DNA from 2 places in the Buttiauxella ferragutiae genome. Region 2 is predicted to be linked to the other one. Evidence: predicted binding sites of a transcription regulator. Region 2 holds the regulator's gene; the other holds the start of a gene.
What was found. The regulator PurR, encoded in region 2, represses purine synthesis genes. The targets are predictions, from matches to a motif close to CANGCAAACGTTTGCNTG.
Positions count from the first base shown of each region.

Region 1 (15,881 bases), 2.5 Mb from region 2:
CGATTAAAAATACCCTGACCGGGCGCATTAGCCACGGTGCGGTTGATCTCTCTGAGCTTGGCCCGAAAGCTAACGAAATGCTGTCTCAGGTTGAGCACATCCAGATTGTGGCGTGCGGCACTTCTTATAACTCGGGCATGGTTTCGCGCTACTGGTTTGAATCACTGGCAGGCGTGCCGTGTGATGTCGAAATCGCTTCTGAATTCCGCTACCGTAAATCGGCGGTGCGCCGTAATAGCCTGATGATCACCCTTTCTCAGTCCGGCGAAACGGCAGATACCCTCGCGGCGCTGCGTTTGTCCAAAGAGTTGGGTTATTTGGGTTCACTGGCTATCTGTAACGTGCCGGGTTCTTCCCTGGTGCGCGAATCCGATCTGGCGCTGATGACTAATGCGGGCACTGAAATCGGTGTCGCATCCACCAAAGCATTTACCACTCAGCTTACCGTTCTGCTGATGCTGGTGGCGAAACTGAGCCGCCTGAAAGGGGCTGATGCGTCTATTGAGCAAGATATTGTTCATGGTTTGCAGGCGCTGCCGAGCCGCATTGAGCAAATGTTGTCTCAGGACAAACGCATTGAAGCGCTGGCTGAAGATTTCTCTGACAAACATCATGCGCTGTTCTTAGGCCGTGGCGACCAGTATCCAATCGCAATGGAAGGCGCGCTGAAGCTCAAAGAGATTTCTTATATCCACGCAGAAGCCTACGCGGCGGGTGAGCTGAAACACGGCCCACTGGCGCTGATTGATGCGGACATGCCGGTTATCGTTGTGGCTCCAAACAACGAACTGCTGGAAAAACTGAAATCGAACATCGAAGAAGTTCGTGCTCGTGGCGGTCATCTGTATGTCTTCGCCGATCAGGATGCAGGATTTACCAGTAGCGACAACATGCACATCATCGAGATGCCACATGTGGAAGAAGTCATCGCACCTATCTTCTACACTGTACCGTTGCAGTTGCTGTCTTATCACGTTGCGCTGATCAAAGGCACCGACGTTGACCAGCCACGTAACCTGGCGAAATCTGTCACCGTAGAATAAAGCGCGTTCGCTAAGGCGATTCTGCTTACAGAATCGTCACTAATAAAAAATCCGGTGGTGCTGATAGAAAAGCACACCGGATTTTTTTATGCCCGGCTCACACGTTGCTGATTAATGCGTACCCTAACAGGCTTTCTGTCCGTAAATTACCGGAATGAACTCGCGCCATTCAGAAGATAGTTAACGCTATGCCTCAGGATTACCGAATGCAGGTATTTAAGGCGATGGATTACATTAGCCAGAATCTCTGCTTTAACCCGACACTGGAAGAAATCGCCAGTGCTGTCGCCGTCTCCAGTTTTCACTTCCATCGTATTTTCAAGGCTCAGGTAGGGGAAACCATTGCTGGTTTTACCCGTCGTTTGCGTATGGAAAGGGCGGCGATGTGGCTTATCGAGTCTCCTCGAAAAGATATTACCGACCTTGCACTACGGGTCGGGTTCTCAAGTTCGCAGAACTTTGCCAAAGCATTCCGCCAGCATTTTTCTGTCTCGCCGGGGGAGTTTTACCGTCAGTATTCCGCGGAGACGAAAAGCAAGACAGGAAACGTCGGAGCCGAAAAAAGCACCTATTCTCTGAGGGATGAGGACATGCAGAGCGGCTGGCAGGAGGCCAACTTCGTCTCTGCCAGCATTGTTTCGCAGCCTGCTCGACGGGTGGCATATATGCGCAGATTTGGAGCTTATGGGAAAGAGACTTGCTGGCTAACGCACCAGGATCTGTTTAACTCATTCCCTGTCAGGACACCTCTGCAACCAGCTGGGATGATATGTATTTACTGGGATGCGCCAGAGGTAACCCTGGAATCGCGATGCCGCACCGATGTCTGTATTGAACTGCACGATGGGGAAAAGCCTGGCCGAGGTGTTGCCGTTCAGACGATAGCCGGTGGGACTTACGCCGTGTGTAAATTCGCTGTCTATGGCGAGCATCTGGATACCGCATGGGATATTGCTTTTGCCTGGATAAAGAACCGGGGATTAACCAGAAGCGATATTCCGTGTTATGAGAAATATTATAACGAAACAGATGTTGCCCTGGATTATTATGTTTTTGATATTTTTATTCCGTTAAAAAGCACACCAGCAGTATAAATATTTACAACAATAACTGTCGTATTTATTTGCAAATGTAATACAACACAATGGAGTTAATAATGAAACGCTCGATGCTTTATCTGGTGTGTGCCCTCGCTATTTCTTCTTATTCTGTCGCTGCCCAGCAGAGTGATAATAAAGCGATTATCTATGGCGGGGAAATATATAGTTCTGATCCGAATGTTCTCCATCCTGAAGCCATAGGTATAGAAGGCAAAAATATTATTGCTGTGGGTAAATATCAGGATGTTCTCCAACAGCTAGGGGAAAACGCTCAGCGTGTTGATTTAAAAGGCAAGTACCTCATGCCTGGACTCATCGACAGCCATGCGCATGTGGCTTATGCCGGGTTCCAGACACTCACCCTGGAGTTTCCAGATGGCATGAATGATGCCGCTGCTATTCGTGCATTTGTCGAGAAAAATAACAATAACCCGCAACGCGATATTCGCGGTATACAATTTTACAGTAATGTACCGCTAAGTTATTGGGATAATATACCACTGCTGGATAGCGTGTTTAATTCGCCAGAATATAAAAACATCCCTGTGGTATTAGCGGGAGCAGATGCTCATACCGGTTGGGCTAACCAGGCGATGCTAATTAAATCGGGTATTACCGCCGAAACGCTTGAGAAGGCAGATGCCAATATAAAATCTGGAACGATATTAACGCCAGACGGTAAAATAACCGGCTTCATGACGGAAGGCGCATGGGACCATGTAATGGGTTCTATTCCACCTATGGATGACGCCAAACTTTCCCGCGCTGTTATAGCGGGAGCGGATGTAATGAACAGTTTTGGGTTAACGGCCTGGATGGAGCCACTGAGCAATACTCGCCCGCTGTCACCGATGTTTAATGCAAGCCCTGGGCGCAATGATTTAGGCGTGCTTCCGGCTTATACCGCTCTGGCAAAAGCCGGTAAATTAACCGGCCATATGACCGGACTGGCATTGGTCAATATCAACGCTTCTCCTGCCACCATTGATGATATTGCTGCGATCAGAGAACAATTCTCGCAGACGCCTGATGTCAAACTGATGGGCATTAAAATCTTCCAGGATGGCGTAATCGAATACCCTTCTCAAACGGCGAAGCTGAGCCAGCCTTATCTTAATCGACCAGGGTACAGCGGTAACGATACGCTCGACAAGGCGAAGTATTGCCAGCTGATTGCTAAGGCTGATGCCGAAAACATGATTGTGCATTTCCATGCCATCGGTGACCGTGCGGTTCAGGAATCACTGGATGCCGTTGCCTGTACCCGCAAAGCGAACGGTAACAGCAATATTTTGCACAGCATTACCCACCTTGAAGTGGTCAGCCCGGAAAGTCTTCCACGCTTCCAGCAACTTAACGTGGCGGCATCAATGCAACTGTTGTGGGCTGGTATAGATAGTGATGGTGCGACAACTACCATGCTGGAAGGAAAAGTTCCGGCACCATTATTAACACATCTCTATCCGGCTGGGGACTTATACCGCCATCACGCCTTAATTGCGGGAGCCAGCGACTGGCCGGTCTCCAGCCCTAATCCGTTACTGGCAATTTACACTGCAGTGACGCGTAAAGGGGAACTGGGTGAGCTTCCTCCAGATAGTGAAAAGATCGACCGGGCAGCGATGTTGCAGGCCTATACCATCAATGCGGCGAAAGTGATTGGTCGTGATAAAGAGATTGGCTCCATTGCTGTAGGCAAGAGTGCGGACTTCGTGCTGTTTGATCGCAATCTGGAGAAAGCCAGCATTGAAAGCCTCAGGGATGCAAAAGTTCTGTGGACGATGTTCGAAGGCCAACAGGTGTATCGCGGCAACTAGGTTGGGTTGATTGTCACAGCCGTTACAAGAGCTGCCATTTGGCGGCTCTTTTTTCGCTGTCATGGCAGAAGCTCTGTTCACGGCTTTTATGACAAACTGTCATCTTCAACTACAATTCTATCTGTCACACAAAAATAATCTTCGACAAAGTGATTGTTGTTATTGATATCAATTGATTGATTTTAAATGGTTTTATTTGTTGGTGTTCTGGTTGCAGGATGCTGTCATAAAACTGTCATATTTCGTACATTTAACTGTCACTAAACTGTCCTATTTTCTATCCTGCATTCACTAAACAACGATTTACGTTCACCTCTGCAGGAGACATTATGAAAGTTATGCGTACCACTGTCGCAACTGTTGTCGCCGCGACCTTATCCCTGACTGCTTTTGGCGCAAACGCCGCTGCAAGCCTGACTGGTGCCGGTGCAACCTTCCCTGCGCCGGTGTATGCCAAATGGGCAGATACCTACAATAAATCAACTGGTAACAAAGTAAATTACCAGGGTATCGGCTCCTCCGGTGGCGTTAAACAAATCATTGCTAACACTGTTGATTTCGGTGCGTCTGATGCCCCACTGGCTGACGACAAACTGCAACAAGAAGGGCTGTTCCAGTTCCCGACTGTTATCGGCGGTGTTGTTCTGGCAGTCAACCTGCCGGGCGTGAAATCCGGTGAGCTGGTGCTCGACGGTGCAACACTGGGTGACATCTACCTGGGCAAAATCAAAAAATGGGATGATGCAGCTATCGCTAAACTCAACCCAGGCATGAAACTGCCATCACAAAACATCGCTGTTGTGCGTCGCGCTGACGGTTCCGGTACTTCTTTCGTCTTCACCAGCTACCTGGCGAAAGTGAACGAAGAGTGGAAAACTAAAGTGGGTGCAGGCTCAACGGTAAACTGGCCGACAGGTTTGGGCGGCAAAGGTAATGACGGCATCGCAGCCTTCGTACAGCGTCTGCCTGGTTCAATCGGTTATGTTGAATATGCTTACGCTAAGCAGAACAACCTGGCTTATACCAAACTGGTTTCCGCTGATGGCAAGCCGGTAGCCCCTTCTGAAGAAAACTTTGCTAACGCGGCTAAAGGCGCGGACTGGAGCAAAACCTTCGCTCAGGATCTGACTAACCAGAAAGGTGAGGCTGCGTGGCCAATCACGTCCACGACCTTCATCCTGGTTCACAAAGAGCAGAAGAACCCAGAGCAAGGTGCTGAAGTGCTGAAGTTCTTCGACTGGGCTTATAAAGAGGGTGCAAAACAGGCTAACGAGCTGGATTATGCTTCCCTGCCAGATTCCGTGGTTGAGCAGGTTCGTGCTGCATGGAAGACCAACGTAAAAGACAGCTCCGGTAAAGCGCTGTACTAATTTTTTAAAGCTCGGGTGATAAAACCCGGTGTATAGAGTAACTTACGCCGGGTCAACCCAACACTACAAAGAGTAAGCTATGGCGGTAAGTAAGCCGACGTTCAAGTCCCCTGGCAAACAAGGTGATGTCATTTTCAGCGCGCTGGTAAAACTGGCTGCGCTGATTGTGCTATTTCTTCTTGGCGGCATCATCATCTCCCTAATTATCTCCTCCTGGCCGAGCATTCAGAAGTTTGGTTTCTCGTTCCTGTGGACGAAAGAGTGGGATGCTCCTAACGATATTTACGGTGCACTGGTGCCGATTTACGGCACGCTGGTAACCTCGTTTATCGCGCTGTTAATTGCTGTGCCAGTCAGTTTTGGTATCGCATTGTTCCTGACAGAACTGGCACCGAACTGGTTGCGTCGCCCGTTGGGTATCGCCATCGAACTGCTGGCGGCAATTCCAAGTATTGTGTACGGCATGTGGGGCTTGTTCATCTTTGCTCCGCTGTTTGCGAAGTACTTCCAGGAACCTGTCGGCAACGTGCTTTCTTCTGTGCCGATTGTTGGCGAGCTGTTCTCCGGCCCGGCGTTCGGTATTGGTATTCTTGCCGCAGGCGTCATTCTGGCAATCATGATCATTCCGTACATTGCGGCGGTTATGCGCGATGTATTCGAACAAACTCCTGTGATGATGAAAGAGTCAGCCTATGGTATTGGCTGCACCACATGGGAAGTTATCTGGCGCATCGTTTTACCGTTCACTAAAAACGGCGTGATTGGTGGTGTGATGTTGGGGCTGGGCCGTGCATTGGGTGAAACCATGGCGGTGACCTTTATCATCGGTAACACCTACCAACTCGACAGCGCCTCGCTGTATATGCCGGGCAACAGTATTACTTCTGCTCTGGCTAATGAATTTGCTGAAGCGGAATCTGGCCTTCACACCGCAGCATTAATGGAACTTGGCCTGATTCTGTTCGTGATCACCTTTATCGTACTGGCTATCTCGAAGTTCATGGTTATGCGTCTGGCGAAGAATGAAGGAGCGCGTTCATGACGACAATGGAAATGCAAAGCCGCGCGGCGTTAGCTGAATCTCGCCGCAAAATGCAGGCTCGTCGTCGGTTCAAAAACCGCGTAGCTCTGACACTTTCAATGGGAACCATGGCGTTCGGCCTGTTTTGGCTGGTATGGATTTTGTTCTCAACCGTTACGCGCGGTATCGACGGTATGTCGATTGCGCTGTTTACCGAAATGACACCACCGCCAAATACCGAAGGCGGGGGCTTAGCAAACGCCCTTGCGGGTAGCGGCTTGTTAATTCTGTGGGCGACTGTTTTCGGTACGCCGCTGGGCATCATGGCCGGGATTTATCTGGCTGAGTACGGTCGCAAATCCGCTCTGGCTGAAGTCATTCGTTTTATCAATGACATCCTGCTTTCTGCACCATCAATTGTTGTCGGCCTGTTTGTTTACACCGTTGTGGTGGCGAAGATGCAGCATTTCTCCGGTTGGGCCGGGGTGATTGCGCTGGCATTGCTGCAAATCCCAATTGTGATTCGCACCACTGAAAACATGATGAAACTGGTGCCAGACAGCCTGCGTGAAGCGGCTTACGCGCTGGGTACGCCAAAGTGGAAAATGATTTCCGCGATAACGCTGAAAGCGTCTGTTTCCGGGATTATTACCGGGGTATTGCTGGCGATTGCACGTATCGCGGGTGAAACGGCCCCTCTGCTGTTCACGTCCCTCTCCAACCAGTTCTGGAGCACGGACATGATGCAGCCGATTGCCAACCTGCCGGTGACGATATTCAAATTTGCCATGAGCCCGTTTGCCGAATGGCAACAGTTAGCCTGGGCTGGCGTTCTGATTATTACCCTTTGCGTACTGCTGCTAAATATTCTGGCGCGTGTGATTTTCGCGAAGAGTAAACACGGTTAAATTTTACGGCGCGGCAAAGGCGGCGTCGGATGGAGATTAAGAAACAGATGAGTATGGTCGATACTACCCCAGACAAAATTCAGGTTCGTGATTTGAACTTCTATTACGGTAAGTTCCATGCCCTGAAAAACATCAATCTGGATATCGCTAAGAACCAGGTTACCGCGTTCATTGGCCCGTCAGGCTGTGGCAAATCCACCCTGCTGCGTACATTTAACAAAATGTACTCGCTCTACCCAGAGCAGCGTGCCGAAGGTGAAATTCTGCTGGATGGGGAAAACATCCTCACTCAGAGCCAGGATATCGCCCTGCTGCGTGCCAAAGTGGGCATGGTGTTCCAGAAGCCGACGCCATTCCCAATGTCGATTTATGACAACATCGCCTTCGGTGTGCGTCTGTTTGAAAAGCTGTCACGCAGTGATATGGACGAACGTGTGCAGTGGGCTTTGACCAAAGCCGCATTGTGGAATGAAACCAAAGATAAATTACACCAGAGCGGATACAGTCTCTCCGGTGGCCAGCAGCAGCGTCTGTGCATCGCGCGTGGTATTGCGATTCGCCCGGAAGTGTTGCTGCTTGATGAACCGTGTTCAGCGCTTGACCCAATCTCTACCGGTCGCATTGAAGAGCTTATCACCGAGCTAAAAGAAGATTACACCGTGGTAATCGTGACCCACAACATGCAGCAGGCGGCACGTTGTTCAGACCACACCGCATTTATGTACCTGGGTGAGCTGATTGAATTTAGCGAAACCGACACGCTGTTTACCACGCCTGCCAAGAAGCAGACTGAAGACTATATTACTGGCCGCTACGGTTGATTTGGAGAACAAAATGGATAGCCTCAATCTCAACAAACACATTTCCGGCCAGTTTAACGCCGAGCTGGAATATATCCGCACTCAGGTAATGACCATGGGTGGGCTGGTGGAGCAACAGCTTTCTGATGCTATCACCGCCATGCACAATCAAGATGGCGAGCTGGCAAAGCGCGTTATCGAAGGTGATCAGAAAGTTAACATGATGGAAGTGGCGATTGATGAAGCCTGTGTGCGCATCATCGCTAAACGTCAGCCAACCGCCAGTGACTTGCGCCTGGTGATGGCCATCATCAAAACGATTTCTGAGCTGGAACGTATCGGCGACGTAGCAGATAAAATCTGCCGCACGGCGCTGGAGAAATTCTCGCAGCAACATCAGCCACTGCTGGTGAGCCTGGAATCATTAGGCCGCCACACCGTGCAAATGCTGCATGACGTGCTTGACGCGTTTGCGCGTATGGATCTCGACGAAGCGGTGCGTATCTATCGCGAAGATAAGAAAGTTGACCAGGAATATGAAGGCATCGTGCGCCAGTTGATGACTTATATGATGGAAGACTCACGCACTATTCCAAGTGTGTTGACTGCACTGTTCTGTGCGCGCTCTATCGAACGCATCGGTGACCGTTGCCAGAACATCTGTGAGTTTATTTTCTACTTCGTTAAAGGACAGGACTTCCGTCATGTCGGTGGCGATGAGCTGGATAAGCTGTTGGCTGGTAAAGACCCGAAAGAGTAATCATAAAACTCATAAAAAAACGCCAGCGAATCGCTGGCGTTTTTATTGGTGCGTCGTTCAACGATTAGCGAACGATAATGCCTAACAGAATCCCCAGGGCACCAAAGTCAGCATCACTGAACGTGGTGTTAGCAAAGCCGATATCGCCCAGTACTGGCAGCAAGAACACTGGCAGGAAGGTAATCAGCAAGCCCTGCGCAAACGCCCCCAAAATCGCCCCTCGACGCCCGCCGGTTGCATTGCCAAACACACCTGCCGCAGCACCCACGAAGAAGTGTGGCACCACACCTGGAATAATCACCGTCATGTTCAGCAGATACAAAGCGAACATACCGATTAAACCTGCGGCAAAGCTGCTCAGGAAGCCAACCAGCACCGCGTTAGGCGCATAAGGGAAGACGACCGGGCAATCAAGCGCAGGCTTCGCGTTCGGCACTAGCTTGTCGGAAATACCTTTGAACGCCGGAACGATCTCCGCAATTACCATACGCACACCTTGCAGAATGATGTATACACCAGCCGCGAAAGTGATGGATTGCATGATAGAGAACATGAACCAGTTCTTACCACCGCTTAGCTCTTTCACTACGTCTGCACCAGCAAACAGGCAGGTCACCAGGAAGATAATGCTCATGGTAAAGGAGATAGCCACTGGTGTATCACGCAAGAACAGCAGACTTTTCGGCACATTCATGTCTTCAGTCGAGTGTTCTTTATTACCAAATTTGCTGCCGATGAACCCTGCCAGCACGTAAGACAATGTTGAGAAGTGGCCGATTGCGACGTCGTCAGAACCGGTGACTTTCTTCATGTAAGGGTGCGCAATGGCTGGGAAAAAGACCATTGCCACGCCAACTACCAAAGAGCCAACAGCAATCAGCGTTACACCGCTCATGCCTGCGGTTGCCAGGATCACAGCTACCATCATCGACATAAATAATGTGTGATGACCGGTCAGGAAGATAAATTTCCATGGTGTGAAACGGGCAATCAATATATTGATAACCATCGCGAAGAACATGATCATCGCCATCTCTTTACCGAAGCTTTTCTGTGCGACGGAAACAATGGCTTCATTGTTTGGTACCACACCCTGAATACCAAAGGCGTGCTGGAAAATGTTCGCAAAATCACCCAGAGAAGAAACTACCAGTCCGGCACCTGCACCTAAAATCACAAAACCCATAATGGTTTTGACGGTGCCTTTAATGCATTCTGTGACCGGTTTTTTCTGTGCGATCAGACCAATCAAGGCGATTAGACCTACCAACACTGCTGGTTCAGAAAGCACATCGCTCATCAAAAAACGAAAGAAATCCATATCGACTCCTGCTTACAGTGCGCCTAATTCGGTTAATGCCACGGACAAACGTTCTTTCATGGCTTTCTTATCGATCATGTTGTCCAGTGCGACGATTTTTCCGCCTACAGACTGCGCGACTAACTGCTCGGCAATGTCTTTAGTGCCGACATAGATATCGCTTGGCGTGCCTTTAGCTGAACCGAGATCGACATGGTCGACGTCTGCATTAACGGAAAGATCTTTCAGAATGGTTTTAATGCTCATTTCCATCATCAGGCTAGTACCTAAGCCGTTACCGCAAACCACTGTAATTTTCATAATTGTTCCCCTGGATTAATAGCGCGCAATGACGGACAAAATGTCCTGCGTTGTTTTGGCCTTCAAAATGGCCTGAATGTCTTGTTCGTTATCGAATAACTGGGCGAGTTGGGAAATCGCTTCGATGTGGCTGGTGCTGTCAGTCGCGGCCAGCACAATCAGCAATTTCACCGGATCGTTTTCATCCGCATCAAAATTCACACCTGAAGTAATCAGCGTCAGCGCCAGTGCGAGTTTATTTGCACCTTCTTCCGGACGAGCGTGTGGCATCGCAATGCCTGGCCCTACCACGTAATACGGACCGATAGATTCATGAGTGCGATAAATAGCGTCAACATAACGTGGTTCGATCGAACCATTTTCAATCAGCGGACGACATGAAATAGCCACGGCATCGCGCCAGTCTTTAGCCTGTTCTACGACCTGAATGACCTCTGTGGTTAATAGATTCTTTAACATGCGACTGATAACTCCCGATGATAATTAACAGGAGGGTAGATTTTTTGCGCAGACATTAATGTGATGGTTGTCTCATTTGATAGCGCTACCTGATAGCGCTATCAAGGATTGTGATAGCGCTATCATTTATCCTAGGTCTGACTTTGGCTATATCCAGTTCCTGCATATACAATGCGTGAGAGTTTTTGCTAACGTGATCAATAGTCTGACGAACAGACGGTGAATTAAAAATAATGAAAACAGTTAGTTGTATTAACTCGGGGAGCCAGAATGGAAAAAACGCGTAAGCGCCGAGGTACCGGGCGGGTCACACTGCAAGAAGTTGCCAATTATGCAGGCGTTGGAACCATGACCGTTTCTCGGGCATTAAGAACGCCGGAACAGGTTTCCGATAAACTGCGCGAGAAGATAGAGCAAGCGGTGGAAGAACTGGGTTATATCCCCAATCGGGCAGCTGGTGCGCTCGCTTCTGGCCACAGCAATACCATCGCGGTGTTGATTCCTTCCTTGATCGACAAAGCCAGTTCGCGCTTTATGCAGTCGCTGCAGCAAGTGCTGAATAAAAACGAATTCCAGTTACTGCTTGGCTGTCATGAACATAATCAGCATAAAGAAGCTGAAATATTAATGACGCTGCTGCAAAGCAACCCGGCGGCACTGGTGATTTTTGGTTCGCAGCTGGCAGAGAAAACCTGGCAAATACTCGAAAAGGCTAACATTCCGACGATAAACGTTGTGGGTTCCCCATTTAGTCAGGCGAAGATTTCCCTCGAAACCGGCTTTTTTGAGGCCTCGCATAAACTGACGGAACATTTGCTGGATCAGGGTTATAAAAATATCGGCTTTATTGGTGCGCATATGGACAACCGCCTGCAACGCCAGCAGCTTAATGGCTGGCATAAAGCGATGCTCAGCCGCTATCAAAACTCTGATCAAGTGATTACCACTCCGGAAGCCGCCAGCCTGCAGTTCGGGCGTTATGCATTAACTGAAATACTGCAACGCCAGCCGGATCTGGATGCGGTTATTTGCAGCCATGAAGAAATTGCCCTGGGGATTATGTTTGAGTGCCAGCGCCGCTTGCTGAAAATTCCTGGAAACATCGCAGTCGCTTGTCTTGATGGCTCTGACAGTTGCGATCAAACCCATCCGACACTAACGTCCATACGTATAGATTATAAAAAAATGGGCAAAGAGGCGGGCAAGATGCTGATTGAGTTACTAAATAACGATGATGACGATGAGTTAGATGAATCACGTGTTGAGTTGTTCAACTACCAGGTTGAATTACGTCAAAGCACCTGAGCGCGGTCGTTGTAGGGCGGATAAGCTTGCGCCATCCGCCATCGTTCTTAAACCGTGATATTCCAACCCCGCGCACGCCACAACTCCGGCAACTGCGCTAAATCGGTAAACGTCGTTACTTTCGGGTGATCAATCGGCTGGTTGTGTGGGTCGGCGCAAAAATAGAAAACTTCCATGCCTGCGGCAATGCCGGATTGCGCACCGGCCATAGAGTCATCCACCAGCACACAGTTTTTGACATCCACATTCATTGCCTCGGCGGCGTGGAACATCAGTGCCGGATCCGGTTTCCACGTCTGTATATCGTAGCCGCTAAACAGTTTGTCCGGGAAATGGTGGAGCATGCCGGTTTTGCCCAGTGAATGCTGCATTTTGCTGACCGGGCCATTGGAAACGATACACATCGGCACGTTGATTTGCGCAATTAGTGCTGCTGCGCCGTCAATCTCTACCAGCTCGCTATCAAACAGACGCGAAACTTCGGCGCGATAAACCGGCTCCAGTTCATCTTTTGGCAAGTTCATTCCATAGCGGGTATTAATCGTGTCGATTATTTCGTAGAGCTTGATTCCCTTGAAAGTTTTGAAAACCTCCTCGAGCGCAAGTTCGATGCCGTATTGCGCAAACATATGCACGTAGGCTTTGGAGCAAATAACCTCACTATCAACCAGCGTGCCATCGCAGTCGAAGAACAGCGCATCTATCCGGGACATACCGCTTCCTTATTTCTACCCATCGCCCTTCAATATGCAGGGGTGTTGACTGCTCTCATTCACCCGAATCACTTACTTGAGTAAGTTCATCGGGATTCATTCGATTGCCGCCTACCTGCATCTTGAAGTAGCTCGGGTATAAGATTAAATATCTACTTTACCCAATTTGCAGAATTTTTGCGGCACGCAATCGTTGCCGTATAAGTAAATTCAATGAAAAAAAATTAGCGTGGGTCATTATGTTTGGGAATTTTTGGTATAGGATAACGACGGATTTTCCCTCTCAATGTTCGGAATTAACACTAATGAGCCAACCACAATCTACTCCGGCCGCAAATCCGGGGCTGCTCGAGCGCGTGTTTAAACTGCGCGAACACGGCACCACGGCACGCACTGAAGTGATCGCCGGTCTTACGACCTTCCTGACGATGGTGTATATCGTTTTCGTCAACCCGCAGATCCTTGGCGCCGCTGGTATGGATACCCAGGCCGTTTTTGTCACCACCTGTTTGATTGCCGCATTAGGTAGCATCCTGATGGGTATTTTCGCCAATCTGCCAGTCGCATTGGCTCCGGCAATGGGCCTGAACGCCTTCTTCGCCTTTGTGGTGGTAGGTGCGATGGGGATTTCCTGGCAAGTTGGGATGGGTGCTATTTTCTGGGGTGCAGTAGGCCTGCTGTTGCTGACCATTTTCCGTGTGCGTTACTGGATGATTGCGAACATTCCGGTGAGTTTGCGTGTCGGTATCACCAGCGGTATTGGTCTGTTCATCGGCATGATGGGCCTGAAAAATGCCGGGATCATCGTGGCTAATAAAGACACGCTGGTGGCCATCGGTAACCTGACTTCGCACAGCGTACTGCTTGGCGCGCTGGGCTTCTTTATCATCGCCATTCTTGCCTCGCGCAATATTCACGCTGCCGTGCTGGTGTCAATTGTAGTCACCACGCTGCTGGGCTGGATGATGGGCGACGTGCAATACCACGGTATTGTTTCCGCGCCACCAAGCGTGCTGTCTGTTGTCGGCCAGGTTGATTTAGCCGGTTCGCTGAACATTGGTCTGGCGGGTGTTATCTTCTCCTTTATGTTGGTTAACCTGTTTGACTCATCCGGCACGCTGATTGGCGTGACAGACAAAGCCGGGCTTGCCGACGAAAAAGGGAAATTCCCACGCATGAAGCAGGCGCTGTACGTTGATAGCGTGTCTTCAGTGGCGGGTGCATTTATCGGGACTTCTTCCGTTACCGCGTATATCGAAAGCTCTTCTGGCGTGTCTGTTGGCGGGCGTACTGGCCTGACGGCGGTCATCGTTGGTTTGCTGTTCTTGTTGGTTATCTTCCTTTCCCCGTTAGCAGGCATGGTTCCGGCATATGCTGCAGCTGGTGCGTTGATCTACGTTGGCGTGTTGATGACGTCGAGTTTATCGCGCGTGAAGTGGGACGACCTGACAGAAGCGGTTCCAGCGTTTATTACCGCGGTAATGATGCCTTTCAGCTTCTCAATCACCGAAGGCATCGCGCTGGGCTTCATCTCTTATTGCGTGATGAAACTCGGCACGGGCCGCTGGCGTGAAATCAGCCCATGCGTGATTGTTGTGGCGCTGCTGTTCATTCTGAAAATCGTATTTATCGACGCACATTAATCGTTTTTGCCGGATGGCGCTTGCGCTTTTCCGGCCTACGAAACAGTGAACCATGGCCGGTTATTGTGGCTGGCTGTGGTTCTCTCTGCGATACCTGCCCGGTGGCTGATGAAAGGTGCGCGTAAATATCCGCGTAAACGTCTGCTGCGAATCAAAGCCATACTTCAGACTAATATCGTAAACCTTGTTATCGGTGTCGCGTAAATCACGCGCGGCCAGCAACAATTTGCGCTCACGAATGTATTTCCCCAGACTTTCACCTTTGTAGTGCATAAACAAACGCTGCAAGTGCCACTTCGAATACCCCGCGTGATCGGCAATATCATCAATGCGTAATGGTCGATGCAAATTGTCATCAATCCACTGAACAATCGTATCGATAACCTGAGCTGAAATCGTCATACATCCCCCTGCGTGGTTCGCTTACATTGCGCTGGCAGATTCCCACCAGGCGCTAAATTGTTGTGCGTTATCATTTACCCGCACAGGCTCACCCTGCTTTGGTGTTAACAGGCGATAATTTTTCCCGATACTGGCTTCAGCGAGGCTTTTGTAAGGCGCATCCCACGTATGATTTGCCAGTACAAAACGGCCTGCATGGCCCGGAAGTATGGCGCGAGCTTTGAGGTCTACTGCGGCTTGTGCAGTTTCTTGCGGCATCATATGAATATTGCTCCAGTCCTTGTCATATTGGCCGTTTTCCATAATGGCTAAATCGATCGAACCGAACTGTTCACCGATAGCTTTGAAGTGTGGCCCGTAGCCGGTATCACCGCTGTAATAGACTTTGTTGTCATTGGTCACGAACATAAAACTCGCCCATAACGTCTGGTTGCTCTTCAGACTGCGGCCAGAGAAATGCCGGGCGGGTAACACATGCACCGTCAGGTCGTTCGAGATTTTTACCGTCTGGTTCCAGTCTTTTTCATGAATGATGTCGCTATTTATGCCCCAGTAACGCAGATGCGAACCAACGCCCAATGGCGTAATCACCTGGCGGATTTTTGGCTTCAGTGCTTTGATGGTGGCGTAATCCAGATGATCGTAATGGTCGTGGGAGATAATCAGCAGATCGATTTCAGGCATCGACTCAGCCGTCCACGGGTAATCCCCAGGGAAGGCTTTATTGATAAATGAAAACGGGGCGGCGTAACTGCTGAAAACGGGATCGATAAGAATGCGTTTGCCGGCCAGCTGGATGTACCAGGAGGAGTGCCCGAGCCAGACCATCGTATCTTGTTCCAGCGGCAGATTAGCCAGTGAAGTTTTCACTAGCGGTAGAGGTTGTTGAGGGCGAGAATTTTCCCGCTTCGCGGTTAAA
Region 1 is NZ_CP093332.1:11,989-27,869, forward strand. Features, by position in the region: gene glmS (glutamine--fructose-6-phosphate transaminase (isomerizing)) at 1-1,043, shown strand, start outside; gene MNO13_RS00070 (AraC family transcriptional regulator) at 1,268-2,137, shown strand; gene MNO13_RS00075 (amidohydrolase) at 2,200-3,960, shown strand; gene pstS (phosphate ABC transporter substrate-binding protein PstS) at 4,290-5,330, shown strand; gene pstC (phosphate ABC transporter permease PstC) at 5,410-6,372, shown strand; gene pstA (phosphate ABC transporter permease PstA) at 6,369-7,259, shown strand; gene pstB (phosphate ABC transporter ATP-binding protein PstB) at 7,307-8,080, shown strand; gene phoU (phosphate signaling complex protein PhoU) at 8,094-8,819, shown strand; gene MNO13_RS00105 (PTS ascorbate transporter subunit IIC) at 8,884-10,140, opposite strand; gene MNO13_RS00110 (PTS sugar transporter subunit IIB) at 10,153-10,440, opposite strand; gene MNO13_RS00115 (PTS sugar transporter subunit IIA) at 10,456-10,899, opposite strand; gene MNO13_RS00120 (LacI family DNA-binding transcriptional regulator) at 11,170-12,204, shown strand; gene yieH (6-phosphogluconate phosphatase) at 12,252-12,917, opposite strand; gene MNO13_RS00130 (NCS2 family permease) at 13,223-14,560, shown strand; gene MNO13_RS00135 (RamA family antibiotic efflux transcriptional regulator) at 14,621-14,962, opposite strand; gene MNO13_RS00140 (MBL fold metallo-hydrolase) at 14,984-15,881, opposite strand, start outside.
Region 1: the regulator PurR is predicted to act here: its motif matches at 13,101-13,118, upstream of MNO13_RS00130 (NCS2 family permease).

Region 2 (15,881 bases):
TCAACAAAACTGATGGTGTTGAGCTGGAAATCCGTAAAGATGATGGCAATACTATTCTGGTCGTGCAAAAACAAGGTAAGACCCAGTTTGCTGCTGGTCAACGTGTAAGAATCGCCAGCAACGGCAGCCAAACGACTGTATCACCAAATTAATAATGAAGAGGTGGCTTGCTTGCAGGTCGCCCTACTTTATTGCGGTGGAACAAAGTTTGTAGCGCGAAGTTTGCTAAAGAGTAAGCCTCACCGAGAGATGAGGCTTACTGAGAGAAATTACTCTTTAGTCTGAAGATGAACGATGTTTTGTTCCAGTCGATTAATCAGATCAAGAAGTAGCGCTTGCTCGTCGGAACTGATCCCCAACAAAATCTCATTGCGCGTTTTTTTAATCACCGTTTCCATCTCATTGATGATTGGCTCAGCGCGTTCAGTAAGCTTAATACGTTTTGCCCTGCGGTCATTCGCGCAGGTTTGACGTGAAATAAGCCCTTTCTCTTCAAGCTGGTCGAGCGTTCTGACCAATGAGGGTTGTTCGATACCAATCGCTTTCGCCAACTGAATCTGTGACTGCTCGGGCGGCAACTGATGAATATTGTGCAGCGTAACCCAATGCGTCTGTGTCAACTCCAGAGGTTTTAGACGATGGTCAATCAGAGCACGCCAAATGCGCACTAACCTTGCCAGATCTGATCCTAGTGGCGATTCCAATTTCATCTCCTTATAATTAGCTTGCTAACTTATTATACTGATTTTAAACTATTGTGCAGGCATTCATTGAAAAATTAAATTCCTTACTTTTGCTGATGTTAAGCAACCAGCTATACTTTTAGTTTACAACTAAGTCAGGGGAAACGGCAGTCATCCCCAGTAATTTAAAGGATTATCTGACGTGATATTCAGTTTTATAACATCAGGCTTACCTCTTCAGGACTTGGTTGTCGGGGCTTCCATCTACTTTCCCCCTCTTTTCAAAGCCGTTATCCTTGGCTTTTTTATCTGGCTCATTCTGCATCATTTGCTGCGTGACTGGATGTATTCCGGCGATATCTGGCATCCGACATTAATGGATTTGTCGTTATTTTCGCTGTCCGTTAGCGCAGGACTTGTCATTTTAGTGATGTGGTAAGCAATAACATGAAAACAATAAAGTACTTCTCCACGCTGCTGATTTTCGCTGTCGCCATTATTGTTGGCTGGATGTTGTGGAATTATTACATGCAATCCCCGTGGACGCGAGATGGGAAAGTGCGTGCCGAACAAGTCAGCATCACCCCTCAGGTGTCGGGAACCATTACTCAGTTGAATGTCGAAGATAACCAGTTCGTTCAAGCGGGCACCGTGCTGTTCACTATTGACCCCACGCCTTATCACATTGCCCAACTCAATGCACAAGCGCAGCTAGCCCAAACGCAGTCTGAACTGGCGAAAGCCAGCAATGAAGCATTACGCCGCAGAAATTTACCGCGTAATTATATTTCTGCTGAAGATATGGATACGGCGAATATCAATGTCAAAGCCGAACAAGCCGCAGTTAAAGCTGCCGAAGCCACACTTGAGCACGCGAAATGGCAACTGACTCAAACAACCGTCAGCGCGCCAGTTGATGGTTGGGTCACCAATCTCTCGACCCGTACCGGTAACTATGCCACTGTGGGTCAACCGGTCTTTGCGCTTATCGACAGCCACTCTTTTTACGTGGTCGGTTACTTTGAAGAAACCAAGCTGCGCCATATCCAACCCGGTGACACTACGCAGATTGTGCTGTACAGCGGCCATGTCCCGCTAAGCGGCAAAGTGCAAAGTATCGGCCGCGCTATCTACGATCAAAGCGTGGAAAGCGACAGCAATTTAGTTCCAGATATCAAACCCAATGTGCCGTGGGTGCGCCTCGCCCAGCGCGTTCCGGTGCGCATCAAATTAGATAGAATTCCCGAAGGCGTTACGCTGGTTTCCGGCACCACCTGCACAGTTACCATAAAGCATTAATCGGCTGATGAAACTCTCCGCCCTGCAATGGCAAAACACCCCGTGGGGAAAGGCGAATGCCGGGCAATGGCGTTATGCGCTGCGTAACGCTATTGCGATGTGTCTCGCATTAACTATTGCCTATTATCTCGATCTGGACGAACCGTACTGGGCGATGACTTCAGCGGCGGTGGTCAGTTTTCCCACCGTAGGCGGTGTAGTCAGTAAAAGTTTGGGGCGTGTTGCAGGTAGCCTGATTGGTGCGACGGCTTCGCTAATCATCGCGGGGAATACGCTGAACGACCCCTGGCTGTTTACCTTCGCAATGGCGTCCTGGCTGGCGCTGTGTACGTGGAGTTCAAGTCATTTCCAGAATAACGTTGCCTATGCGTTTATGCTGGCAGGTTACACCGCCGCAATCATCGCTTTCCCTATGGTGAATACCGTCGATACCACGCAACTTTGGGATATCACTCAAGCGCGTGTTTGCGAAGTGATCGTCGGGATTTTGAGTGGGGCATTTATGATGATGGTGCTACCCAGCACATCGGATGGCACCACCCTGCTGACAGCTCTGCGGAATATGCACGCCCGGCTGTTAGAACACGCATCTATGCTGTGGAAACCAGAAACCACCGATGCCATCCGCACCGCGCATGAAGGTGTAATTGGGCAAATTTTGACCATGAATTTACTCAGAATTCAGGCATTCTGGAGCCATTATCGTTTCCGCCGCCAGAACAATTTGCTTAACTACCTCATTCATCAGCAATTGCGCCTGACCAGTGTGATCTCCAGCCTGCGCCGGATGTTGATGAACTGGCCAAACCCACCTGAAAATTTGTGGCCAGTTCTCGAAGCTTTAATCAAAGAGTTGGCGCGGGAAGAAGTTCATAAGTACACCATTGCACGACTGCTTGCGCAGATCGCCCCCAGTACTGAAGATGATTACCGGCATCAGGCTTTCTGGCATCGCCTGCGCTACTTTTGCTGGCTCTATCTCAACAGCAGTCGCTGGTTACGCGAGCTGGAAAATGCCACGCCGGTCGCTGAATTAAGCCCGCCAAAAACACCGCCACTGACTCGTCATACTGATAATACCGAAGCGGTCTGGAGTGCTTTGCGCACGTTTTGTGTGATCACCGTTACTGGTGCCTGGTGTATCAGCACCCAATGGGACGCCGGGAGTGGTGCGTTATCACTGGCGGCCATTAGTTGTGTGCTCTACTCGTCAGTACCATCGCCGTTGAATTCGCTGACCCTGCTAATGCGCACCTTATTGTGGCTTTCGGTGTTCAGCTTCCTGGTCAAATTTGGCCTGATGGTACAAATCACCGATCTGTGGCAATTCCTTGTTTTCTTACTGCCGCTGTTGGCAACCATGCAGTTACTGAAGCTACAGCAACCCAAGCTAGCTGGACTGTGGGGGCAACTGATAGTTTTCATGGGGTCGTTTATTGCCGTCACCAATCCGCCAGTCTATGACTTCGCTGATTTTCTGAATGACAACCTGGCAAAAGTGATTGGCGTGGGGCTGTCGTGGGTTGCGTTTTCGGTGCTGCGCCCCGGTTCTGATACGCGCAAAGGCCGCCGCCATATTCGTGCATTGCGCCGTGGCTTCGTGGACCAACTTAGCCGTAAACCGCAACATTCTGAGAATCAGTTTGAGTCATTGGTTTATCACCACATCAGCCAGCTCAGTAGCAGTAAAGATGACGTGGCACGCCGCTGGCTACTGCGTTGGGGTGTGGTGTTGCTAAATTGTTCGCATGTTGTCTGGCAATTACGCGGATGGGAAACTCGCTCGGACCCGCTTTCTCAGGTACGTGATGTGTGCATTCATACTTTGCGTGACGTGATGAGCGAGCGTGGGGTTCAACAACGTTCTTTAGCCACCTCGTTGCAGGAATTGCAGCGGATGTCGGAAACACTCTCGCATCATCATAATCCGGCAGCGCGCGAACTGGCGGGGATCATCTGGCGGCTTTACTGCTCTCTTTCACAGCTAGAACAAGCGCCACCTGCCGGAACGCTGGCAGGCAGCCACTGAGTTTATTGAATTACACCGCAGGCGTAACGCGCACCACCACCACCCAGCGGTTTAGGTTGATCGGACATATTATCGCCGTCAACATGAACCATCAGCGCCTTACCTTTGACTTCATCAAGGGTTTTCATGCGCGGTGCCGTGACTGGTTCAGTTGCGCTGCCATCATTATCGACCACCAACACCGGTAAATCACCCAAGTGTCCAACCCCCATCGGCCCCATATGCTTACCGGTTTTGTCAGGATCAAGGTGACCACCAGCGGCCTCAGCAGCCGAAGGCTTACCGTTTTTCATTCCGGGGTCACAACTGCCATTGGCGTGAACGTGAAAACCATGTTCACCAGGAGGAAGAGTTCGAAGATCGGGCGCGAAAACCAGCCCTTTATCGGTTTCGGTTATTTTCACCGTGCCAAGAGAATGGTCAATTCCCTTTGACGTGACGAGATTCATTTGCACTTCAGTGCTGGCAGCCTGAACAGCAGCACAGCTAAATAGCGTAAGAAAAGCCAGACTAATTCGCTTCATAATATCTCCCGGATTGACTTTCAGCCTGTTAAGCATAGGCCATACCAGTCGAATGCTCCGGGAGATCGCTATTTTTGTGGTTATGGCACGTCGTAACCCAGCGCAGCTTTACGAATGCGGAACCACTGTTGGCGGTTCATATCGAGGCTTAAAGAGTGAATCGCTGAACGTACGCGCTCAATCTTACCGGAGCCGATAATTGGCAACGGCTTCGCGGGTAAACGCATCACCCAGGCATAAACCACTTGTTCGATAGTTTCCGCCCCCAGTTCATCTCCCACAGCACGCAGCTCATCACGCAACGGTTGGAAAGTTTCATCATTAAACAAGCTCCCGCCGCCCAGGCATGACCACGCCATAGGATGGATGCGCAGTTGCTGGCATTGATCCAGCGTGCCATCAAGAATCGTTGGCTGATGCACTGGGGAAATCTCTACCTGGTTAGTCGCCAGCGTAAACGGCAGACGTGATTGCAGCAGACTAAATTGCGCAGGAGTGAAGTTAGAGACACCAAAATGGCGCACTTTGCCGCTCTGATGCAGCGAGGTAAACGCCTCAGCCACTTCGTCAGCATCCATAAGCGGATCCGGGCGGTGAATTAACAGCAAATCGAGGTAGTCGGTAGCCAGTTTTTGCAGTGAAGAGTCGGCACTGCTGATGATGTGTGATTTGTCAGTAATGTAGTGCCCCAGTGCATGGCCTGGATTTGCGGTGGTGGCAATCCCGCACTTGGTGACAATTTCCATTTTCTGCCGTAGGTGTGGCACCAGGCGCATCGCATCGCCAAAGGCAGCTTCGCACTGATAACCACCGTAAATATCGGCGTGATCGGCTGTAGTGATTCCCAGGTCGACATGTTCTTCGATAAAACTGGCCAGCTGGCGAGCGGACATGTTCCATTCCATCAAACGCCAATAGCCCATAACAAGCCGAGAAAACTCAGGTCCCTGCGGGGAAATCGTAGTGCGCTGTACCATAAAGCCTATCCTCAGTAAGAAACGAATTCTGCGAGTGAGTATAGCGAGATCAGCGAATTAAAAAAGTGAGGGTTGCTGCGGTTCTTCGGGGGGAGTGGACTTGCTTGCGCGTAATTTGCGTATCAATCTCTGGCGGCATAAGCGCAGTACTTCCTGCTTTTGCCCATCGCTCATTTGCTGCCACTGAAAACGCTCATCGCGGCTACGCATACAACCACGGCAAAAGCCGCGCTCATCCGACTGGCAGATCCCGCGACATGGGCTTTGTATCGGGAAAAACTCTAGCTGTTCAGACACCCTCACCCCCGTAATCTTGTGTTATTTCAATTGAAGCCCTTCATCCAAAATGTTGCAAGCGCGGCGGTGAATATTCTCAACACGTATCCCGAATAGCGGACGATGACCGTTTTGCTTAAATTAAGGTTCACCTAATCTTCATTCTTTAGTCTGTGCCCATTACTTATGAGCACTTATGGCTGTCATGGAAACCCTGAAAAAGTTACAGTGTAACGATTCAAAGTTTAATCTCTACTGCGCGTTCTTCTTCACCATAATCAATTTCTTGTTGATCAAACGCAGCTGGGAAATTATTGAACCAAATTCGTTCCACAGCTGGATTTTCGCCATTTCGGTGCCAGTGGTTTTATTTAGCGCCTGGTTGATAATCTTTAGCCTGATTAACCTGCCGTGGTTGCGTAAACCATTACTGGTGATTTTGGTGCCTGGCTGCGCGGCCTGTAACTATTTTATGTTCACCTGTGGCGCAGTTATCGACAAAAACATGATGACCAACGTCGTGACTTTGGTTACACCGCAATTACTGATGTGGACTGGGCTCACCGGTATTGTATGCGCAGTGTTTTTGGCCACGATTAAAATCAAACCTTCGCGTTGGTGGTACACCCTGCTATCGCGCACCGTTGGCGTACTGGCGGGTCTGCTAATCATTATTCTGGTGACTTCCGTATTTTATAAAGACTACGCCTCGCTGTTCCGTAACCACAAAAATATCGTAAAAATTCTGCCACCTGATACTTGCATTAGACCGACTGGTCTATTACAGTTCTTTCCATGAACAGACATCCCGCACATGACACTCGTGAACATCTTCTTGCTACCGGCGAGCAGCTTTGTCTGCAACGTGGGTTTACTGGCATGGGATTAAGCGAACTGTTAAGCACCGCCGAAGTACCGAAAGGTTCCTTCTATCACTACTTTCGCTCAAAAGAGGCGTTTGGCGTGGCGATGCTGGAGAGGTATTACACCGCTTATAACCTGCGATTGCAGCAGCATTTTTCGCAAGACAGCGGGAATTACCGTGAGAAATTAATCGCCTGGTATCAGGAAACTGTCACCTGGTTTTCGCAACATGGCAGCCTGATCAGTTGTTTGACGGTTAAACTTTCGGCTGAGGTGTGTGATCTTTCAGAAGATATGCGCACAGCCTTAAATAAAGGTTCGGCGCAAATCGTTTCCCAGATTGCAGATGCACTGGAGAAGGGGCATGCCGAATCAAGCCTTAAATTAACCGACTCGGCGTTAAACCAGGCACAAGTGATTTATGCCCTGTGGCTGGGAGCCAGCTTACAAGCGAAAATTTCACGTAGCGCGATACCGCTGGAATGCGCCCTCGCCCACGTTAGCCAATTATTAGCGGAGCCTGTCTCCTGACAGGCTTTTTTATTTACTCAATTACTAGACGACCGGTCTATTCAAAGGATAACCCATGTCAGCAGATAAATTATTTACCCCACTGAAAGTCGGTGCCATTACCACACCAAACCGCATTTTTATGGCGCCATTAACTCGTCTTCGCAGCATTGTGCCTGGCGATATCCCAACCCCATTGATGGGCGAATATTATCGCCAGCGCGCAAGCTCCGGCCTTATCATCAGTGAAGCCACGCAAATTTCTGCGCAAGCTAAAGGTTATGAAGGCGCACCCGGTCTGCACAGCGATGAGCAAATCGCTGCGTGGAAGAAAATCACCGCCGGTGTTCATGCGGCAAAAGGTCGCATTGCGGTACAACTCTGGCACACCGGCCGTATCTCTCACTCCAGCATTCAGCCAGGCCAGCAAGCGCCTGTCGCGCCATCGGCGATTTCTGCCGGTACGCGCACCTCACTGCGGGATGAAAATGGCCACGCCATTCGCGTCGACACCTCTTTGCCACGTGCGCTTGAGCTGAATGAAATCCCGGGCATCGTCAATGATTTCCGTCAGGCGGTAGGTAACGCCCGTGATGCTGGTTTTGACATGGTCGAACTGCACTCCGCGCACGGTTATTTGCTGCACCAGTTCCTGTCACCGACCTCCAACCATCGTACGGACGAATATGGCGGTAGCCGCGAAAACCGTGCGCGTCTGGTACTGGAAGTGGTCGATGCCGTGAGCAAAGAATGGAGTGCCGACCGAATTGGTATCCGCGTCTCGCCAATCGGTTCATTCCAAAACGTGGATAACGGCCCGGATGAAGAAGCCGATGCGTTGTATCTGATTGAAGAATTGAACAAGCGCGGCATCGCTTATCTGCATATGTCAGAGCCTGACTGGGCTGGCGGCAAACCGTATAGCGAAGAGTTCCGTCTGAAAGTGCGTGAACGTTTCAACGGCGTGATCATCGGCGCGGGCGCTTATACCCCAGAGAAAGCGGAGTCGTTAATCGAGAAAGGTTTAATCGACGCTGTCGCTTTTGGCCGCGATTACATCGCCAATCCTGATTTGGTCGAACGCCTGCATCACAATGCCGAACTCAACGCCCAACGTCCTGAAACCTTCTATGGCGGCGGTGCTGAAGGTTATACCGATTACCCAACTTTATAAGACCTGTCGATTGATAGCGGCGTGAATTCGCCGCTATACTTACCCTCACATTTAGAAATTAACCCTTTAATTTTACCCAAATAATTCTAGTTGTGGCCAGGCGGCAAGCTCAGGAATCCCCGGGAGCTTACTTGAGTAAATGACTGGGGTGAGTGAGTGCAGCCAACACCGTCACAACTTGAAGAATGAAGGGGAAAAGAGGAATTTATGCGCTTACTTCATACCATGCTGCGCGTTGGCGATCTGCAACGCTCTATCAATTTTTACACCAACGTACTGGGCATGACCCTGCTGCGTACCAGTGAAAACCCAGAATATAAATACTCTTTGGCGTTTGTTGGCTACGGCCCGGAAACCGAAGAAGCCGTTATCGAACTGACTTATAACTGGGGTACCGAGAGCTACGATCTGGGCAACGCCTACGGCCATATCGCATTGAGCGTTGATAATGCCGCCGAAGCTTGCGAGCGTATTCGCAACAACGGTGGCAATGTAACCCGTGAAGCTGGCCCGGTAAAAGGCGGCTCCACCGTTATCGCTTTCGTTGAAGATCCAGACGGCTACAAAATCGAGCTCATCGAGAGCAAAGATGCGGGTAAAGGCCTGGGTAACTAATACTCAACTAACGGGCGGTAAACCTGCCCGTTAGCTTCCCTTCTTAAAATTTGCCATAATGCGCGCTGCTTTTTCCCCGTATTAAGAGATCCTGATGTCTGACAACACGCAACTGCAAGGCCTGTGTGACCGCTTTCGTGGTTTTTATCCGGTAGTCATTGACGTTGAAACCGCTGGGTTTAACGCGAAAACCGATGCTTTACTGGAAGTCGCTGCCATCACCTTAAAGATGGATCTGGACGGCTGGTTAATGCCTGATGAAACCCTGCATTTCCATGTCGAACCTTTCGAAGGCGCTATCCTTCAGCCTGAAGCGCTGGCCTTCAATGGTATTGACCCGCACAACCCGTTGCGTGGTGCCGTCAGTGAATATGACGCGCTACATGCGATTTTTAAGATGGTGCGCAAAGGCATCAAAGACAGTGGGTGTAACCGTGCAATTATGGTGGCGCACAATGCCACCTTTGATCACAGCTTTATGATGGCCGCGGCAGAACGCGCGTCATTAAAACGTAACCCTTTTCATCCGTTTGTCACCTTTGATACCGCCGCACTGAGCGGACTGGCATTAGGCCAAACGGTGCTGGCGAAAGCGTGTATTGCTGCTGGTATGCCGTTTGATAGCAGCCAGGCGCACTCTGCACTTTATGATACCGAGCAAACCGCGCAGCTATTTTGCGAGATAGTGAATCGCTGGAAGCGTTTAGGTGGCTGGCCGCTGCCACTCCCTGCAGACCCCGAATCGTGAGCATAAAAAAAGCGACCTTAACGGTCGCTTTTTAATAACTAACAGCAAATTACTCTGCGTCTGGCTCTTCAGATTTATGCTTAGCAGCAGATTCTTTAATCAGCGCCTGCAATTCACCACGTTGATACATCTCAATGATGATGTCGCAACCGCCAACCAGCTCGCCATCAACCCACAATTGTGGGAAAGTCGGCCAGTTGGCATATTTTGGCAACTCAGCACGGATGTCCGGGTTCTGCAAAATATCAACGTAGGCGAAACGCTCACCACAGGCAGACAGCGCCTGCACAGCCTGGGCTGAGAAACCACAGCTAGGCAGTTTCGGGGAACCTTTCATATAAAGAAGGATTGGGTTTTCAGTAATCTGTTGTTGGATTTTTTCAATAGTGCTCATTGCTTGCTTCCTCAAACCTGGTCTCGGCAGTAGCCTGCCATTGTAGCGATCGATACCCTCTCCAGAAAACACCAATTTTTGCAGGGTTTCTGTGTACTACGCGATGGAGGGATAACATGTCTCAAGAATAACACTTTTCCGGTAGCTGCAAATCAGGAATTAACCCTATCCCTGATCAATAAATCACCTTATGACCTTAAGTTTGATGATTTTTTTTGCGACTGGTTACGAAACAGCACGACGATAGGTAAAAGGTTGTTAACTTTATCTCACTTAATAGATTAGAATCGGCGGGTTTCGCAAAATCATACACGGGCATGATGGTAATTATCATGCATTCATTTTAACCAGGGGATTGTCGAGTGGCGCGGATAACAAAAATTTCTATCACGCTCTGTGCTCTGCTATTTACCTTGCCGTATACACCATTGACGCAGGCGTCTGAGCACGCTCGTCCCGTGGCGGCGCATAAAGCGCACGTTGTGAAAAGCACAACCAAGAGCACAGAAAAGAGCAGTAAGAGTAAAGATAAAACCACTACCGCCAGCAAGAAAACCAACACCACCTCCAAAACAACCAGCAAGAAAAAAGAAACCACTGCCTCAACGAGTAAAACCGCTAAAAACTCCAGCAGTGCTAAAACAAAAAATCTTGCCAGTAAAGACCGCAAAAAATCCTCTCAGCTCGCGAAAGTCCAGCCTGTTGCTCTCACCGAAAAATGCAGTAAACCTCGTAAAGGTTATAAAACGCATTGCGTGAAAGTCAAAGCAGAGCAACCAACGACGATTGCCGCTGCGCATAAAGTCCGGGTGCAAAAAGCACAGAAAACGGCGATGAACAAATTGATGGGCCAGATTGGCAAACCGTATCGCTGGGGTGGGACTTCACCGCGTACCGGTTTCGATTGCAGCGGTCTGGTTTATTACGCCTATAAAGATTTGGTGAAGTTCCGTATTCCACGCACTGCTAACGAAATGTATCACCTGCGTGATGCCTCTTCGGTGGATCGTGGTGAGCTGGAAACAGGTGACCTGGTATTCTTCCGTACACAAGGTCGCGGCACTGCGGATCACGTAGGCGTGTATGTAGGCAACGGTAAGTTCATTCAGTCTCCACGTTCTGGCAGGGATATCCAAATCACTTCCTTGAGCGAAGATTACTGGCAACGCCACTATGTTGGCGCTAAACGTGTCATGACTTCCAAAACCATTCGTTAAAAATTCGTCGAAAATCTGCGCCTGCCCTTCATTGGGCAGGCGTGTTCCTCTTTTGCTTACCCTTTCAATTTGTTACCCTAAACCCGCACTAAAAGTGTTGTCTAGATGTAAACAATAATAAGGAGTTAGCAATGTCGTTCGAACTACCTGCACTACCGTATGCAAAAGATGCTTTAGCACCGCATATCTCCGCCGAAACCCTGGAATACCATTACGGTAAACACCATCAAACCTATGTCACTAACCTGAATAATCTGGTTAAAGGCAGCGCGTTTGAGGGTAAAACCCTCGAAGAGATCGTTCGTACTTCCGAAGGTGGCGTATTTAACAACGCCGCTCAGGTCTGGAACCACACTTTCTACTGGAACTGCCTGGCACCAAATGCTGGCGGCGAGCCAACTGGCGAACTGCTGGAAGCCATCAATAAATCTTTTGGTAGCTTCGCTGAGTTCAAGCAGCAATTTACTGATGCTGCTATCAAGAACTTCGGTGCTGGCTGGACATGGCTGGTTAAACAGGAAGATGGCGCATTAGCGATTGTTTCTACCTCTAACGCTGGCACCCCACTGACGACTGCAGCTAAACCGCTGTTGACTGTGGATGTGTGGGAACATGCGTACTACATCGACTACCGCAATGCTCGTGCTGGCTACCTTGAGCATTTCTGGGCGCTGGTGAACTGGGCATTTGTTGCGAAGAATTTAGCAGCTTAATGCAAAAGTAAATGGGCCGCGATTTGCGGCCCATCTTGATCAAAGCGTAAAAATCAGTGCAGTACGGCAGTTAGTGCGCCGAAAACAATCAAAGCCAAAACAATTACCGTCGTCGTGATTGAAAATTTCAAATCGGTGCTCATCATTAAACTCCTTTTATATCCATACAATCGATGTGTCAGGGTGATTTTCCCACAACCAGAGATAAAAATCCTCCAGGTTTTAATCTGATATCAATTTTCCCTCTTCCACTTTTCGCCTGGATAGGCCAAAATCCCTCGCTAATTTGTTGCGTATCGTCAATTCAATGCCCTCCTCCCGTTTTATGTCGCAATCCCGGCATACCTGCAACCATCATGTTGCCTGTGGAGTCAGCGTACGCAAACGTTTAACATAATAGCAATCAAGGGTTTACGATATAGCCCGGAGTGAATTTTAATGGCGACAATCAAGGACGTGGCGAAGCGCGCAAACGTTTCCACTACAACCGTATCACATGTGATTAACAAAACCCGTTTTGTGGCGGAAGAAACGCGCAATGCGGTGTGGGCAGCAATTAAAGAATTGCACTACTCGCCAAGCGCCGTAGCACGAAGCCTGAAAGTTAATCACACCAAAACGATTGGTCTGCTTGCCACTTCCAGTGAAGCACCCTATTTCGCCGAGATAATCGAAGCGGTGGAAAATAGCTGCTTTGAAAAAGGCTACACCCTGATTTTGGGCAACGCGCACAACAACTTTGAAAAGCAGCGCGCTTACTTATCGATGATGGCACAAAAGCGAGTCGATGGCCTGTTAGTGATGTGCTCTGAATATCCTGAATCATTGCTCACCATGCTTGAAGAGTACCGTCACATCCCTATGGTGGTGATGGACTGGGGCGAGGCTCGTGCCGATTTCACCGACTCCGTGGTCGATAACGCTTTCCACGGCGGTTATCTTGCTGGACGTTATTTGATTGAACGCGGCCACCGCGAAATTGGCGCCATTCCCGGGCAAATGGAACGTAACACCGGTGGCGGCCGCCACGCAGGCTTTATGAAAGCACTGGAAGAAGCGGGAATTTCCATTCCGGAAAACTGGATTGTTCAGGGTGACTTTGAACCTGAATCAGGTTACCGCGCCATGCAGCAGATCATCGGCCAGTCTCATCGCCCAACAGCGGTATTCTGTGGCGGCGACATTATGGCGATGGGTGCTATTTGCGCTGCTGATGAAATGGGGCTGCGCGTGCCGCAGGATATTTCCGTTATCGGTTACGACAACGTGCGCAACGCGCGTTACTTCTCACCGGCATTGACCACCATCCACCAGCCGAAAGATTCGCTAGGGGAAACGGCGTTTAATATGCTGCTGGATAGAATCGTCAACAAACGCGAAGAGTCGCAGTCGATTGAGGTTCACCCGCGTCTGATTGAACGCCGCTCTGTGGCTGATGGCCCGTTTCGCGATTATCGCCGCTAAGTGTGTGTCGGATGTCGCGCAAGCGACATCCAGCAGACTTACAGCGGCTCCTGTAGCCACTCCTGATTCATCGTGTCACTATCGCCTAAGTAATCCAACAGCCAGGCCAACGCTGGCGATGCATCGTTTTGCTGCCATGTCAGGCAACATGCCGCGTCAGGGAATGGATTATCCAGCGTTAATTCGCGCCATTTCCCTGAAGCAACCCACGGTTTGGCAATATGTAACGGCACCATGCCGATACACAACCCCGCGCTCAAGCAATCCGAACCGGACGCCCAATCAGGCACTACCACGCGGCGCTGGTTATCTAACAGCCAGGTAATTCGTTTTGGTAATGAACGCGAAGTATCTTCCAGAACTAGCGATGGCCAGGCACGCAGGTCATCATCGCTTAACGTCCCATCGCACTGTGCCAGTGGGTGCGAGGAAGCCACCACGCAACGCCAGCTCAACGTTCCCATATCACGGAAGGCATAACGCCCCCCAACCGGAATCGCCTGAGTCGCGCCAATCGCCACTTCTACGCGTCCATCCGCCAGCGCATCCCACACGCCGTTGAACACTTCCTGAAAGATACGTAATTCGATATCAGGAAAATGGCGATAGAAATCCAGCACCAGTTGCCGCGTTCGCTCCGGTTTTACAATGTTATCAACTGCAATCGCCAGGTGACCACGCCATCCATTGGCGATCTGTTGGCACTGTTGCCGTGTCGTCATCATTTTTTTGATAACAGAGCGGCCTTCTTTGAGAAAAAAGACGCCAGCAGGGGTTAATTCAACATCCCGATGACGACGTTCGAATAGCGGAACGGCTAACCAATCTTCGAGTTGCCGCACCGTATAACTAATGGCAGACGGAACGCGGTGCAACTCTTGTGCTGCACCGCTGAAGCTGCCATTGCGCGCTACCGCATCGATGACTTCCAGCGAGTATTCTGACCACATTTCTTTGCTCACAAATTTTTTGAACGCAACCTACAAATATTAGCGTTTCACAAGCGTAATTGCACTCCGTACACTCTCGCGGCGATTAACCTGCAAGATAAAACAAGAGAAAATTATGCAACCATCAAAAGGATTTCTTATCTGGCTGGCCGGATTAAGTGTGCTGGGGTTCCTCGCCACAGACATGTATCTGCCTGCTTTCGCTGCCATTCAGCAAGATTTACAGACCGACGCCTCTGCCGTCAGTGCCAGCCTGAGTCTGTTCCTTGCCGGCTTTGCGTTTGCCCAGTTGATGTGGGGTCCATTGTCAGACCACTTCGGTCGTAAACCGGTATTACTGGCGGGTTTAAGCCTGTTCGCCATCGGTTGTATCGGCATGCTGTGGGTTGAAAGCGCCACCGCGCTACTGGTACTGCGTTTTGTTCAGGCGGTTGGCGTCTGTTCTGCGGCCGTCAGTTGGCAAGCTTTGGTGACCGATTACTATCCGGCGAATCGCGCTAACCGTATTTTCGCCACCATTATGCCACTGGTTGGCTTGTCTCCGGCGTTGGCACCGCTGCTCGGTAGCTGGATTTTGACTCACTTTGACTGGCAGGCGATTTTCGCTACCCTGTTTGCCATCACGCTGGTGCTGATGATCCCGACTTTACGTCTGAAACCCCGCACTCAGCATCATCCGCAAACCGAAGATAATAAAGTCAGCTTTACCTCTTTGCTGCGCTCACGCGTGTACAGCGGGAACGTATTGATTTATGCCGCCTGCTCCGCCAGCTTCTTTGCCTGGCTGACCGGTTCGCCATTCATTCTTAACGATATGGGTTATAGCCCGGCGGTTATTGGCCTGAGTTATGTGCCGCAAACCATCGCCTTCTTGATTGGCGGCTACGGCTGCCGTAGCGCGCTGCAAAAATGGCAAGGCAAGCAAATGTTGCCATGGTTACTTGCGCTCTACACCCTGAGCATTTTCGGTACCTGGGGTGTGGCGGTCAGCGGCCATGCCAGCCTCACGCTGCTATTGATTCCATTCTGCGTGATGGCGATTGCTAATGGTGCGATTTACCCGATCGTCGTTGCTTCAGCCTTGTTGCCATTCCCACAGGCCACCGGTAAAGCAGCTGCATTGCAAAATACGCTGCAATTAGGTTTGTGCTTCCTGGCAAGTTTGATGGTGTCATGGTTGGTCGCAACCCCGTTGTTGACCACCACCAGCGTCATGTTGGTGACCATCGTCTTAGCCATGTTGGGCTACTTGCTGCAACGCCGTAGTCATGTCAAAGTCTGGCAACCTGCTGAATCCGATGCACATTAATGTATCGTTTGCGTGACAGCAATGTAGTTAGCTTGCTAACAATATTTCATTGAATCACCGCCTGGGCGAGCCTATACTTATTTACGGCTTGACCGTCAGCACAATAATAATGACGTTTTGACGGGAGCCTTTGTG
Region 2 is NZ_CP093332.1:2,481,206-2,497,086, reverse strand. Features, by position in the region: gene slyB (outer membrane lipoprotein SlyB) at 1-152, shown strand, start outside; gene slyA (transcriptional regulator SlyA) at 270-710, opposite strand; gene MNO13_RS11495 (DUF1656 domain-containing protein) at 886-1,122, shown strand; gene MNO13_RS11490 (efflux RND transporter periplasmic adaptor subunit) at 1,131-1,982, shown strand; gene MNO13_RS11485 (FUSC family protein) at 1,990-4,011, shown strand; gene sodC (superoxide dismutase [Cu-Zn] SodC) at 4,014-4,535, opposite strand; gene MNO13_RS11475 (aldo/keto reductase) at 4,616-5,512, opposite strand; gene MNO13_RS11470 (DUF1289 domain-containing protein) at 5,570-5,809, opposite strand; gene MNO13_RS11465 (phosphoethanolamine transferase domain-containing protein) at 5,985-6,587, shown strand; gene MNO13_RS11460 (TetR/AcrR family transcriptional regulator) at 6,584-7,183, shown strand; gene nemA (alkene reductase) at 7,239-8,336, shown strand; gene gloA (lactoylglutathione lyase) at 8,544-8,951, shown strand; gene rnt (ribonuclease T) at 9,046-9,699, shown strand; gene MNO13_RS11440 (Grx4 family monothiol glutaredoxin) at 9,749-10,093, opposite strand; gene MNO13_RS11435 (C40 family peptidase) at 10,456-11,310, shown strand; gene sodB (superoxide dismutase [Fe]) at 11,442-12,023, shown strand; gene cydH (cytochrome bd-I oxidase subunit CydH) at 12,077-12,166, opposite strand; gene purR (HTH-type transcriptional repressor PurR) at 12,462-13,487, shown strand; gene punR (DNA-binding transcriptional activator PunR) at 13,526-14,437, opposite strand; gene punC (purine nucleoside transporter PunC) at 14,553-15,746, shown strand.